DNA from 3 places in the Janibacter melonis genome. Region 2 is predicted to be linked to each of the others. Evidence: predicted binding sites of a transcription regulator. Region 2 holds the regulator's gene; each other region holds the start of a gene.
What was found. Region 2 encodes LexA, which represses DNA repair genes until DNA is damaged. Its sites were predicted from a motif close to TCGAACANNTGTTCGA; they were not measured.
Positions count from the first base shown of each region.

Region 1: the regulator LexA is predicted to act here: its motif matches at 1,532-1,547, upstream of EEW87_RS12410 (DUF222 domain-containing protein).
Region 3: the regulator LexA is predicted to act here: its motif matches at 1,374-1,389, upstream of EEW87_RS02240 (alpha-ketoglutarate-dependent dioxygenase AlkB).

Region 1 covers NZ_CP044548.2:2,597,313-2,600,580, reverse strand. The annotation lists gene EEW87_RS12420 (EamA family transporter) at 1-256, shown strand, start outside; gene EEW87_RS12415 (ATP-binding protein) at 213-1,424, opposite strand; gene EEW87_RS12410 (DUF222 domain-containing protein) at 1,617-3,023, shown strand; gene EEW87_RS17275 (HNH endonuclease signature motif containing protein) at 2,924-3,139, shown strand.
Region 2 covers NZ_CP044548.2:1,198,347-1,201,614, reverse strand. The annotation lists gene EEW87_RS05690 (LysR family transcriptional regulator) at 1-407, opposite strand, end outside; gene EEW87_RS05685 (NAD-dependent protein deacetylase) at 568-1,404, shown strand; gene lexA (transcriptional repressor LexA) at 1,477-2,217, opposite strand; gene EEW87_RS05675 (LysM peptidoglycan-binding domain-containing protein) at 2,464-2,853, shown strand; gene nrdR (transcriptional regulator NrdR) at 3,253-3,268, shown strand, end outside.
Region 3 covers NZ_CP044548.2:463,703-466,970, forward strand. The annotation lists gene leuA (2-isopropylmalate synthase) at 1-670, shown strand, start outside; gene EEW87_RS02240 (alpha-ketoglutarate-dependent dioxygenase AlkB) at 732-1,352, opposite strand; gene recO (DNA repair protein RecO) at 1,555-2,334, shown strand; gene EEW87_RS02250 (isoprenyl transferase) at 2,331-3,116, shown strand; gene EEW87_RS02255 (Fur family transcriptional regulator) at 3,126-3,268, opposite strand, start outside.

The sequences.
Region 1 (3,268 bases), 1.4 Mb from region 2:
GCTCGTGCCCTACGTCGTCGACCTGCTCGCCCTGCGCCGGGTGAGCGCGGGCAGCTTCGCCGCCCTCACGAGCGCCAACCCGGTCGTCGCAGCACTGGCGGGCCTGGTGCTGCTCGACGAGCGCCTCGGGCTGCAGGCCTGGGTGGGGATCGCTCTCGTCGTGACCGGCAACCTGCTCGTGACGATGCGAGGACTGGGCGGTCCCCCTTCGCTCAGGTCTGCTCGCGCAGGTACCGGCCGAAGTGCGGCACGGTGAAGGCGATGCGGCCGCGCTCCCCCGAGTAGATGAGGCCCTTCTTCAGCAGGGCGTCGCGGGCCGGCGAGAGCGACTGCGGCTTCTTGCCGAGGTGCGAGGCGACCTCCGCGGTGGCGACGGACTCGATGTCGTCGAGCTCCTCCCCCTTCGCCGCGGTGTCGGCGGCCAGGTCGGCCATCGCGCGCAGGTACTCGCGCTCCCCCGGTGTCGCGCGCTCGAAGCGCGAGCCGAAGAAGCCGACGGCGAGCTCGCTCTCCGCGTCGGGAGCCGCGACGGTGACGTCGTCGGGGGTGATCGGCGAGCGGGGGGCCTTGTCCCACACGGACTTCCCGTACGCCTGGATGAAGTAGGGGTAGCCACCCGTCGCCGCGTAGAGACGGTCGAGGGCCTCCTGCTCGAAGGCTGCGCCCTCGAGCTCGGCGGGCGAGGTGAGCGCCCGGTCGGCGGCCTCGCGCGGCAGCCGGTCGATGCGCACGTAGCGGAAGAGCCGCTCCGAGTAGGACTTGCTCGCCGAGAGCACGGCCGGCAGGTGCGGCAGCCCGGCGCCGACGACGATGACGGGCAGACCGGACTGGCTGATCTCGTGGCAGGCGGCGCACAGCGCGGAGATGTCGTCGGGCCCGAGGTCCTGCATCTCGTCGATGAAGACGGCGACGCCGCGGCCGAGGTCCGCCGCGAGCCCGCCGACGTCGGTGAGCAGCTCGACGAGGTCGATCTCGATGTCGCCGGAGTCGGCGCGACCCTTGATAGCGGGCGCGTCGATGCCGCCGGTCCACATCTCGCGCAGCTTCGTGCCCGGCGCGGAGTCGCGCTGCCCGAAGGACTTGATGACGCCGAGGACGTGCTCGACCTCCTCGGCCTGGCTGTGGCCGAGCTCGCGGACTGCCTGGTGCAGGGCGCTGGCGAGGGGGCGGCGCAGCCGCTGGTCCGGGCGGGCCTCGATCTTGCCGGTCCCCCACCGCGCACGGACGGCAGCGCTGCGGAGCTGGTTGAGGAGCACCGTCTTGCCCACGCCGCGCAGCCCGGTGAGGACGAGGCTGCGGTCGGGACGGCCGGCGGCGACCCGCGCGAGGACGACGTCGAAGGTCTGCAGCTGCTCCTCGCGACCCGCCAGCTCGGGCGGTCGCTGGCCGGCGCCGGGCGCGTACGGGTTGGTGATCGGGTCCATGAGATCGGACGGTATCCCGATGTCTAGCTGTGTCCCGATATCTCGGTAGCGAGTCGCAGCGAAGGGGTGACGGCCGGCTCTCGTCAGGGCGGCAACGTTGTCAGTGGTCGAACGTATGTTCTACCTATGGCTCTTGCACCAGCCCTTCACCCCTCTCCGGACGGTCCGCGTCCGGGTGGGGTGTGCGGTGAGGTGCACGCCGGCCTCGACCGGCTCGAGGCCGACCTCGACGCGCTCGGGCGGGCGCCGGGGGTCACCGCCCGAGAGATGGGCGAGGTGATGCGTGAGCTGACCCGTCTGCTCAACCGGATGCAGGCGCTCACCGACAAGGGCGCGGCCGTCGCCGCGTCGATCGACGTCGCCGGGCGGACCGGGGCGCGGTCGACGGGGCAGTGGCTGGCCCAGGTGACGAGTAGCGACCCGCGGGCGGGCTACCGGCAGGCCCAGCGGGCCGAGGGCGCCGGTCTGGCCGCCGTGACGTCGGGCGGGAGCGTGTCGAAGGGGTCCGGGGAGCTGGGGGTCGGGGCGCCGGGGGTCGGGGCGCCAGGGGTCGGCACGGCGGGCGAAGGGGTGGCGGGCGAAGGGGTGGACGGGGCTGAGCCGCGCGGGCCCGAGGTGAGCCTCACGGGGCGCGCCCAGCTCGCCGGAGACCTGTCGCGCGAGCAGGTCGAGGTCATCCAGACCAGCCTGTCCGCGCTGCCCGACGGGCTGGCGCCGGAGACGGTCCTCGGGTGCGAGCGCGAGCTCATCGCGCTCGCGCAGGGGCACGGACCGCGAGACCTCCGCCGCCTCGCAGCGCGGGTGCTCGAGCAGGTCGGGCAGCCGGTCGAGGTCGTCGACGCCCACGAGGAGCACCAGGTGCGCAGCGCCGAGGACCTCGCGTGGGAGCGCGCCTCCTTCTGGATCCGCGACAACGGCGACGGGACGATGCACGGGCAGTTCACCGTGCCCACCCTCGCCGGGCAGACGCTGAAGAAGATCCTCGACGCGATGTCCTCGCCGCGACGACGCGGCGCCGCAGGTCCTGACGGCAGCACCGGGGCGGGTGACGAGACGTCGCCCGGCTCGGGCCTCTCAGGGGCGGGCGCGTCAGGGGCGAGCCCGTCAGGGGCCGGCGCCCCAGGGGCGAGCGCGTCGGGGGCCGGCGTGCCGCTCCCGGCGTGGTGCGACCCCGGGCTCAGCCCGCGCGACCGGCAGGTCGCCCGCCAGCAGCGCCAGGGCCAGGACCTCGCCGTGCTCCTCGGGCACCTGCCCACCGACCACCTCCACGAGAAGACGGCGGCCACCGTCGTCGTCACCACCCGGCTCAGCGACCTCGTCGGGGAGACACTGCGCGTCGGGTCCACCGACACCGGCGACACCCTCGCCCGGGCGAGGTCCGCCGGGTCGCGTGCCAGGCCGGCATCGTCCCCGCGGTCCTCGACGGAGACTCCGTCCCGATCGACCTCGGCCGGCAGACCCGCTTCTACTCATCGACGCAGCGCGTGGCGCTCGCGACCATCTACGACACGTGCGCGGCGCGAGGGTGCGACATCCCCTTCGCGTGGACCGAGATCCATCACGCGCACCCGTGGAAGCTCGGCGGGAGCACCGACCTGAAGAACGGCATCCCCCTGTGCGGCAGGCACCACCGCATGCTCGACCGGGGCTTCGAGCATCGGGTGCTGCGTGAGGGCAGCCGTGTCGTCGTCGAGCTCGCGAGACGACGGACGTAGAGGCGTGCCGTGGTCCCGAGGTGCTAGGAAGTGTGGAAGCGGGGCGACGAGCCTCGACCAGCCGTGGCCCCTGAGGTGCGGAGCGAAGCGGCGAGCCCCGACGGGCCGTCCACCGGCACGTGCGACGAG
Region 2 (3,268 bases):
GCCGCGAGCGACTCGGGCGGCTCGGCCTCGGTGAAGGTGACCTTGACGTCCGGGTGCGCGCGGCGCACCGCGGCGAGGGCGCGGGGCACGAGGGTGACCGACGAGCTCGGGAAGGCCATCAGCCGGACCCGACCGGCGCGCAGGCCGGCGATGGCTGCCACCTCTTCCTCGGCGGCGTCGAGCGCGGCGAGGACCGGTCCGGCGTGCCGGGCGAGCACCTCGCCCGCCTCGGTGAGGCGCACCGAGCGACCGACCTTCTCGACGAGCACCGTGCCGGTGCGCTGCTCGAGACGGCGCACCATCTGCGAGACCGCCGGCTGGGAGTACCCGAGCGCGAGCGCGGCGGCGGTGAAGCTGCCCTCGTCAGCGATGGCGCGCATCACCCGCAGCCCTGCAGCGTCGATCATGCGGTCACGATAGCCGCAGCCCCGGCGCGCTCCGAGCGGCGCCGGGAGCCTCGCGCGCAGGACGGGCGGGCGGGACCGGACGAAGGGGTGCCCACCACCACCTGGTGGGGGCACCCCCTTCGCCCGCCGTGCACGCGAGGTCCGGGCGGATACTGGTGCGGTGAGCACCCCCGAGACCTTCCGCGAGATCGCCGACGTGCTGAGCCGCGGGCCGGCGCTGGCCCTCACCGGCGCGGGGATGTCGACCGACTCGGGGATCCCCGACTACCGCGGTCCGGACGGCACGCGCCGGGTGACGCCGATGCACCTCTCGGAGTTCGTCGGCAGCAGCGCCGCCCGGCGGCGCTACTGGGCGCGCAGCTACGTGGGGTGGCGCCGCTTCAGCGCGGCCCGGCCCAACCGCGCCCACGAGCTCGTCACGCACCTGCAGGAGCGCGGTCAGGTCGGCAGCGTCATCACCCAGAACGTCGACGGCCTGCACCAGGCGGCCGGCAGCACCGGTGTCGTCGAGCTGCACGGGAGCCTGGCCGAGGTGGTCTGCCTCGCGTGCGGCGCCCGGGAGGCCCGGGCCGCGCTCGACGAGCGGATGGCGCAGCGCAACCCCGGCTTCGACGCGGACAGCGACGAGATCCGACCCGACGGCGACGTGCGCCTCGAGGAGGTCGAGGTCGAGGCCTTCGAGGCGCCGCTCTGCCTCGTGTGCGGGTCGGACATGCTCAAGCCCGACGTCGTCTTCTTCGGCGGCTCGGTCGACAAGCCGCTCGTCGAGCACTGCTTCGCGCTCACGGAGGCGGCGCCGAGCCTGCTCGTGCTCGGGTCGAGCCTGCAGGTCATGTCCGGCCTGCGCTTCGTGCGGCGGGCCGCCAAGCTCGGCACGCCGGTCGTCATCATCACGAGGGGACGCACGCGCGGTGACGACCTCGCGACCCACCGGGTCGACGGCTCGCTCGACACGAGCCTGGACGCGCTGGCCCGCGCCAGCGCACAGGTCGGCTGACCGGCCCCGCCACGCAGGACGGGCCCGCCCCGTGCAGGGGCGGGCCCGTCCGGCCGGGGCGGCGCGCCAGGCTCAGATGCGGCGCAGGACCGCGGTGACCTTGCCGAGGATCGTCGCGTGGTCGCCGTCGATCGGCTCGAAGGCGGGGTTGTGGGGGAGCAGCCACACCTTGCCGTCACGTCGCTTGAAGGTCTTGACCGTCGCCTCGTCGTCGAGCATCGCCGCGACGATGTCGCCGTTGTCGGCCGTCGGCTGCTGGCGCACGACGACCCAGTCGCCGTCGCAGATCGCGGCCTCGATCATCGAGTCGCCGACGACGCGCAGGAGGAAGAGGGAGCCCTCGCCGACGACCTGCTTCGGCAGGGGGAAGACCTCCTCGACGCTCTCCTCGGCGACGATCGGCACGCCCGCGGCGATCTGGCCGAGCACCGGCACGTACGTCGCGGCGGGGTGGGCGTCCCCGCTGCCCGTCGCGTCGGGGTCGTGGGGGCTGGCGCCACCGCGGTAGCCGGCGATGTCGTGGGTCTGCGCGTCGCCCTCGGGGGAGCGGGGCGCATCGGGGGAGACGACCTCGATGGCGCGGGGCCGGTTGGGGTCACGGCGTAGGTAGCCCTTGCGCTCGAGCGCGGTCAGCTGGTGGGCCACCGAGCTCGGGCTCGTCAGCCCGACCGCGTCGCCGATCTCGCGCAGGCTCGGCGGGTAGCCCCGCGTCGCGACCGCGCTGCGGATCACCTCGAGGACCTTGACCTGCCGGGCGGTCAGCCCCTCGCCGTTGTCCCGCACCGGCAACGTGCGGATGTTGTCCTCGCTCATCGCGCCCCTCGCTGTCTCGCTCGCGCCGCGACCCGTGAGGGGGCGGCTGGTGGCCTGCTCCTGCGGGGGAGGACAGCGTTGTCGGTGCTCGCTGGTTGTCTCTCCCGTGTGGCCGACGGTAGTGCTCGGCCCGGTCTAGATCAAACACATGTTCGAGCGTGTCTTGTTCTCGCTCGAACACCTGTGCTAGACATCGTGCAGACGCCTCGTCGAACACCGGTTCGACCAGACGACCAGGAGGAGACCATGAGCGCACTCACCGTCCAGGCCCCGCAGCACGCTGCCCGGCCCTCGGCGCTGCGCGACCCGCGCCGGGCCGAGCGCCACCTCGTGTCCGTGCCGACGGGGACCGACGTCCCCACCGAGCTGCGGGTGACCCGTCGGGGTCGCCTCGCGCTCACGACGATCGCCGTCGCGGCCCTGCTCGCGCTCGGCACCGGCATCGCGACCGCGGGCGGCGAGGCCGCTGCGGCCACGACCGTCACCGTCGAGCAGGGGCAGACCCTCAGCGACGTCGCCGCCAGCCAGATGCCCGGCGTGCCCACGAGCGCGGCCGTCTCGGCGATCCGCTCGGAGAACGCGCTGAGCACCCCCTTCGTCCACGCCGGCCAGGAGCTCGTCATCCCGACGCGCTGACCGTCACGACGGATCACCAGACCACCCGGGTCCCTCGACCCGACCCGGGCGACGGCGACGGCCGCACCTCCACCGGGTGCGGCCGTCGTGCTGTCCCCGCCGGCTGTCGACGGGGCTCGCGTCGGCGTCTCGCCCGGTATCCCGGGACTTCTCGCCCGGGGGTTCGCCGGGTCTTGCGTGCGTGGTGGTGGGCGTGATGAAATGGCACTACATCTAGTGGTTGCACCGATGTCATTCGTCCACATGTAGTGCACATGTGAGGCGGAGTTGTCCACCGGTTGTCGACAGATGTCCACAGCAGAACCGCCCTGATCCACACCCCGGTCCACAGCTGGCGACACGCCTCGTGCTGGTGAGCCGGTGCCCGACCTGTGCCACCGTGCCCGAGAGGAGAGCATCGTGCACTGCCCCTTCT
Region 3 (3,268 bases), 730 kb from region 2:
CGACATGGAGCGCCGCGCCAAGGCCGCGGGCACCGACACCGACGGCATCGACTGGGGCGTGCCCTACCTGCCGATCGACCCGCACGACATCGGCCGCAGCTACGAGGCCGTCGTGCGCGTCAACAGCCAGTCCGGCAAGGGCGGCATGGCCTACCTGCTGAAGTCGGACCGGGGCATGGAGCTGCCGCGTCGTCTGCAGGTCGAGTTCAGCCAGGTCATCCAGCGCAAGACCGACACCGAGGGCGGCGAGGTGAGCGGCGCCGAGCTGTGGCGCATCTTCTCCGACGAGTACCTCCACTCCGAGGAGTCCGAGATCCGCTGGGGCCGTCTGGCGCCCGTGCGCTCGACGATCTCGGGCAGCGAGGACGGCCTGGACCAGATCGAGGCCGTGCTCACCGACGGCGGCAGCGAGATCACCGTCCACGGCCGCGGCAACGGCCCGATCGACGCCTTCACCGACGCGCTCGGCACCATCGGGATCGACGTGCGGGTCCTCGACTACCACGAGCACGCGCTGTCGGCCGGTGGCGACGCCCGCGCCGCCGCGTACGTCGAGTGCGCCGTCGGCGACCGCGTCCTGTGGGGCGTCGGCCTGCACGAGTCGATCGTCAAGGCCTCGCTGCGCGCGATCCTCTCGGCGGTCAACCGCGCGGAGCGCGACACCGTCTGACCCGTCGGCGGACGACGAAGGGGGCGTGACCGGGCACCCGGTCGCGCCCCCTTCGTATCGCTCAGCGCACCCCGCGCACGCGGAGCTGGATCGAGATCCGCGGGCCGCTCACGGCGGCAGCCTTCGGGACGCTGTGGTCCCACGTGCGCTGGCACGAGCCGCCCATGACGACGAGGTCGCCGTGGCCGAGGGGCAGCCGGGTCGACGGGCCGCCATCGCGGGGGCGCAGGGCGAGGACGCGCTGCGCGCCGAGGGAGATGATCGCGACCATCGTGTCCTGCTCACGGCTGCGCCCGATGCGGTCGCCGTGCCAGGCGACGGAGTCGCGCCCGTCGCGGTAGAGGCACAGGCCCGCCGTGACGAAGTCCTCGCCCAGCTCGTCGCGGTAGTGCGCGCTGAGGGCGGTGCGCGCCTGCTCGACGAGCGGGTGGGGGAGCGGCTCGTGCTCGCCGTAGAACTTCGTCAGGCGGGGCACGTCGAGCACGCGGTCGTACATCTGGCGGCGCTCGGCGTGCCACGGGACCTCGCGCACGAGGTCGTCGAGCACCGTGTCACCCCCGCTCACCCAGCCCGGGTGCAGGTCGACCCACGCCCCCCGGTCCAGCGTCGTGCGGCGCGGGTCGACCGGGGCGAGGGTCGGCCGCTCCGCGTCGTCGAAGAGGCTGGGCTGCAGCGCGCTCACGAGACGAGGATAGCAAGTGCATCGAACAGGTGTTCGAGGTGCTTGCGCGACCCCTTCCCGGTGCGGGTGGTCTCGAGGCTCGGGCGCGGGGCGCCCTTCGCACCTCGACCAGCACCAGGTCTTGCGCGCCCTTCGCGCCCGACCGGGGACGACGCGCGGCGCGGCGGCGGGCGTCGTCGGCGGCTCGTAGGACAATGGACGCATGCCCCTGTACCGAGACACCGGTGTCGTGCTGCGCACGCACAAGCTCGGCGAGGCCGACCGCATCATCACGATGCTCACCCGCGGTCGCGGCAAGGTCCGGGCGGTGGCGAAGGGGGTCCGCCGCACGAAGTCCCGCTTCGGCGCCCGCCTCGAGCCGGGCATGCACGTCGACGTCCAGTGCTACGAGGGTCGCAACCTCGACACCGTGACCCAGGCGGTCGGGGTCGACTCGTGGGGCCACACCCTCGCCAGCCGCTACTCGGACTGGACCGCGGCCGCCGCGATCCTCGAGACCGCCGACCGGCTCACGGAGGAGCACGAGGTCAGCGTCCAGCAGTACCACCTGCTGTGCGGGGCGCTGCGCACCCTCACGGCCGGCGAGCACGACTCCTCGCTCGTCCTCGACGCCTACCTCCTGCGCGCCCTCGCCGTCGCGGGCTGGGCGCCGAGCCTGCACGACTGCGCCCGGTGCGGCGCCGACGGCCCGCACCGCGCCTTCCAGATCGCCGCGGGCGGCTCGGTCTGCTCGCAGTGCCGCACGCCGGGCGCGAGCGCTCCCGCGCCGGCGACGACGGCGCTCATGGCCTCGCTCCTCGCCGGTGACTGGGCCCACGCCGACGCCTCCCCGATGCCGGCGCGGCGCGAGTCGAGCGGCCTGACCGCCGCCTTCCTCCAGTGGCACCTCGAGCGGGGCGTGCGCTCGCTCGGCCTGGTCGACCGCACCCCCCAGCCTCCGAGGGCGCCCGCCCTCGACGACCCGATGACGAGGACGCGATGACGACGAGACGGTACGAGACCCCCTTCGCGCACCCCACCGGGGTCACCGCGCCGCCGGTCCCGGCCGAGCTCGTGCCCGGTCACGTCGCCGTCGTCATGGACGGCAACGGCCGGTGGGCCAACGAGCGCGGGCTGCCCCGCACGAAGGGGCACGAGGCCGGCGAGGGCGCGCTGCTCGACGTCGTCGCCGGGGCGCTGGAGATCGGGGTGACCCACCTCTCGGCCTATGCCTTCTCGACGGAGAACTGGCGCCGCTCGCCCGACGAGGTGCGCTTCCTCATGGGCTTCAACCGCGACGTCATCCGGCGCCGCCGCGACCAGCTGCACGCGTGGGGCGTGCGGATGCGCTGGGTCGGCCGGCGCCCACGGCTGTGGGCCTCGGTCATCAAGGAGCTCGAGATCGCCCAGGAGATGACGAAGGACAACGACGCGATGACGTTGTACTTCTGCGTCAACTACGGGGGCAGGGCCGAGATCGCCGATGCCGTGCAGCGCATCGCGGAGGACGTGCGTCGTGGCCGGCTCAAGGGCAACGGCATCGACGAGCGCACCATCGCGCGCTACCTGCCCGAGCCGGGGATGCCCGACGTCGATCTCTTCGTGCGGTCCAGCGGCGAGCAGCGCACGAGCAACTTCCTGCTGTGGCAGAGCGCGTACGCCGAGATGGTCTTCCAGGACACGCTGTGGCCCGACTACGACCGCCGCCACCTGTGGCAGGCGATCGAGACCTACGCCCGGCGCGACCGGCGCTACGGGGGAGCGGTGGACGCGGTCGACGGATGAGCGAAGGGGTCAGCCGCGCGAGCAGTCCGCGCAGCGCCCGAAGATCTCCAGCGTGTGCTCGACCTGGGTGAAGCCGTGCTCGGCGGAGACCCGGTCGGCCCAGCGCTCCACCGTCGGCCCCTCGACCTCGACGGCCCGACCGCACTCACGGC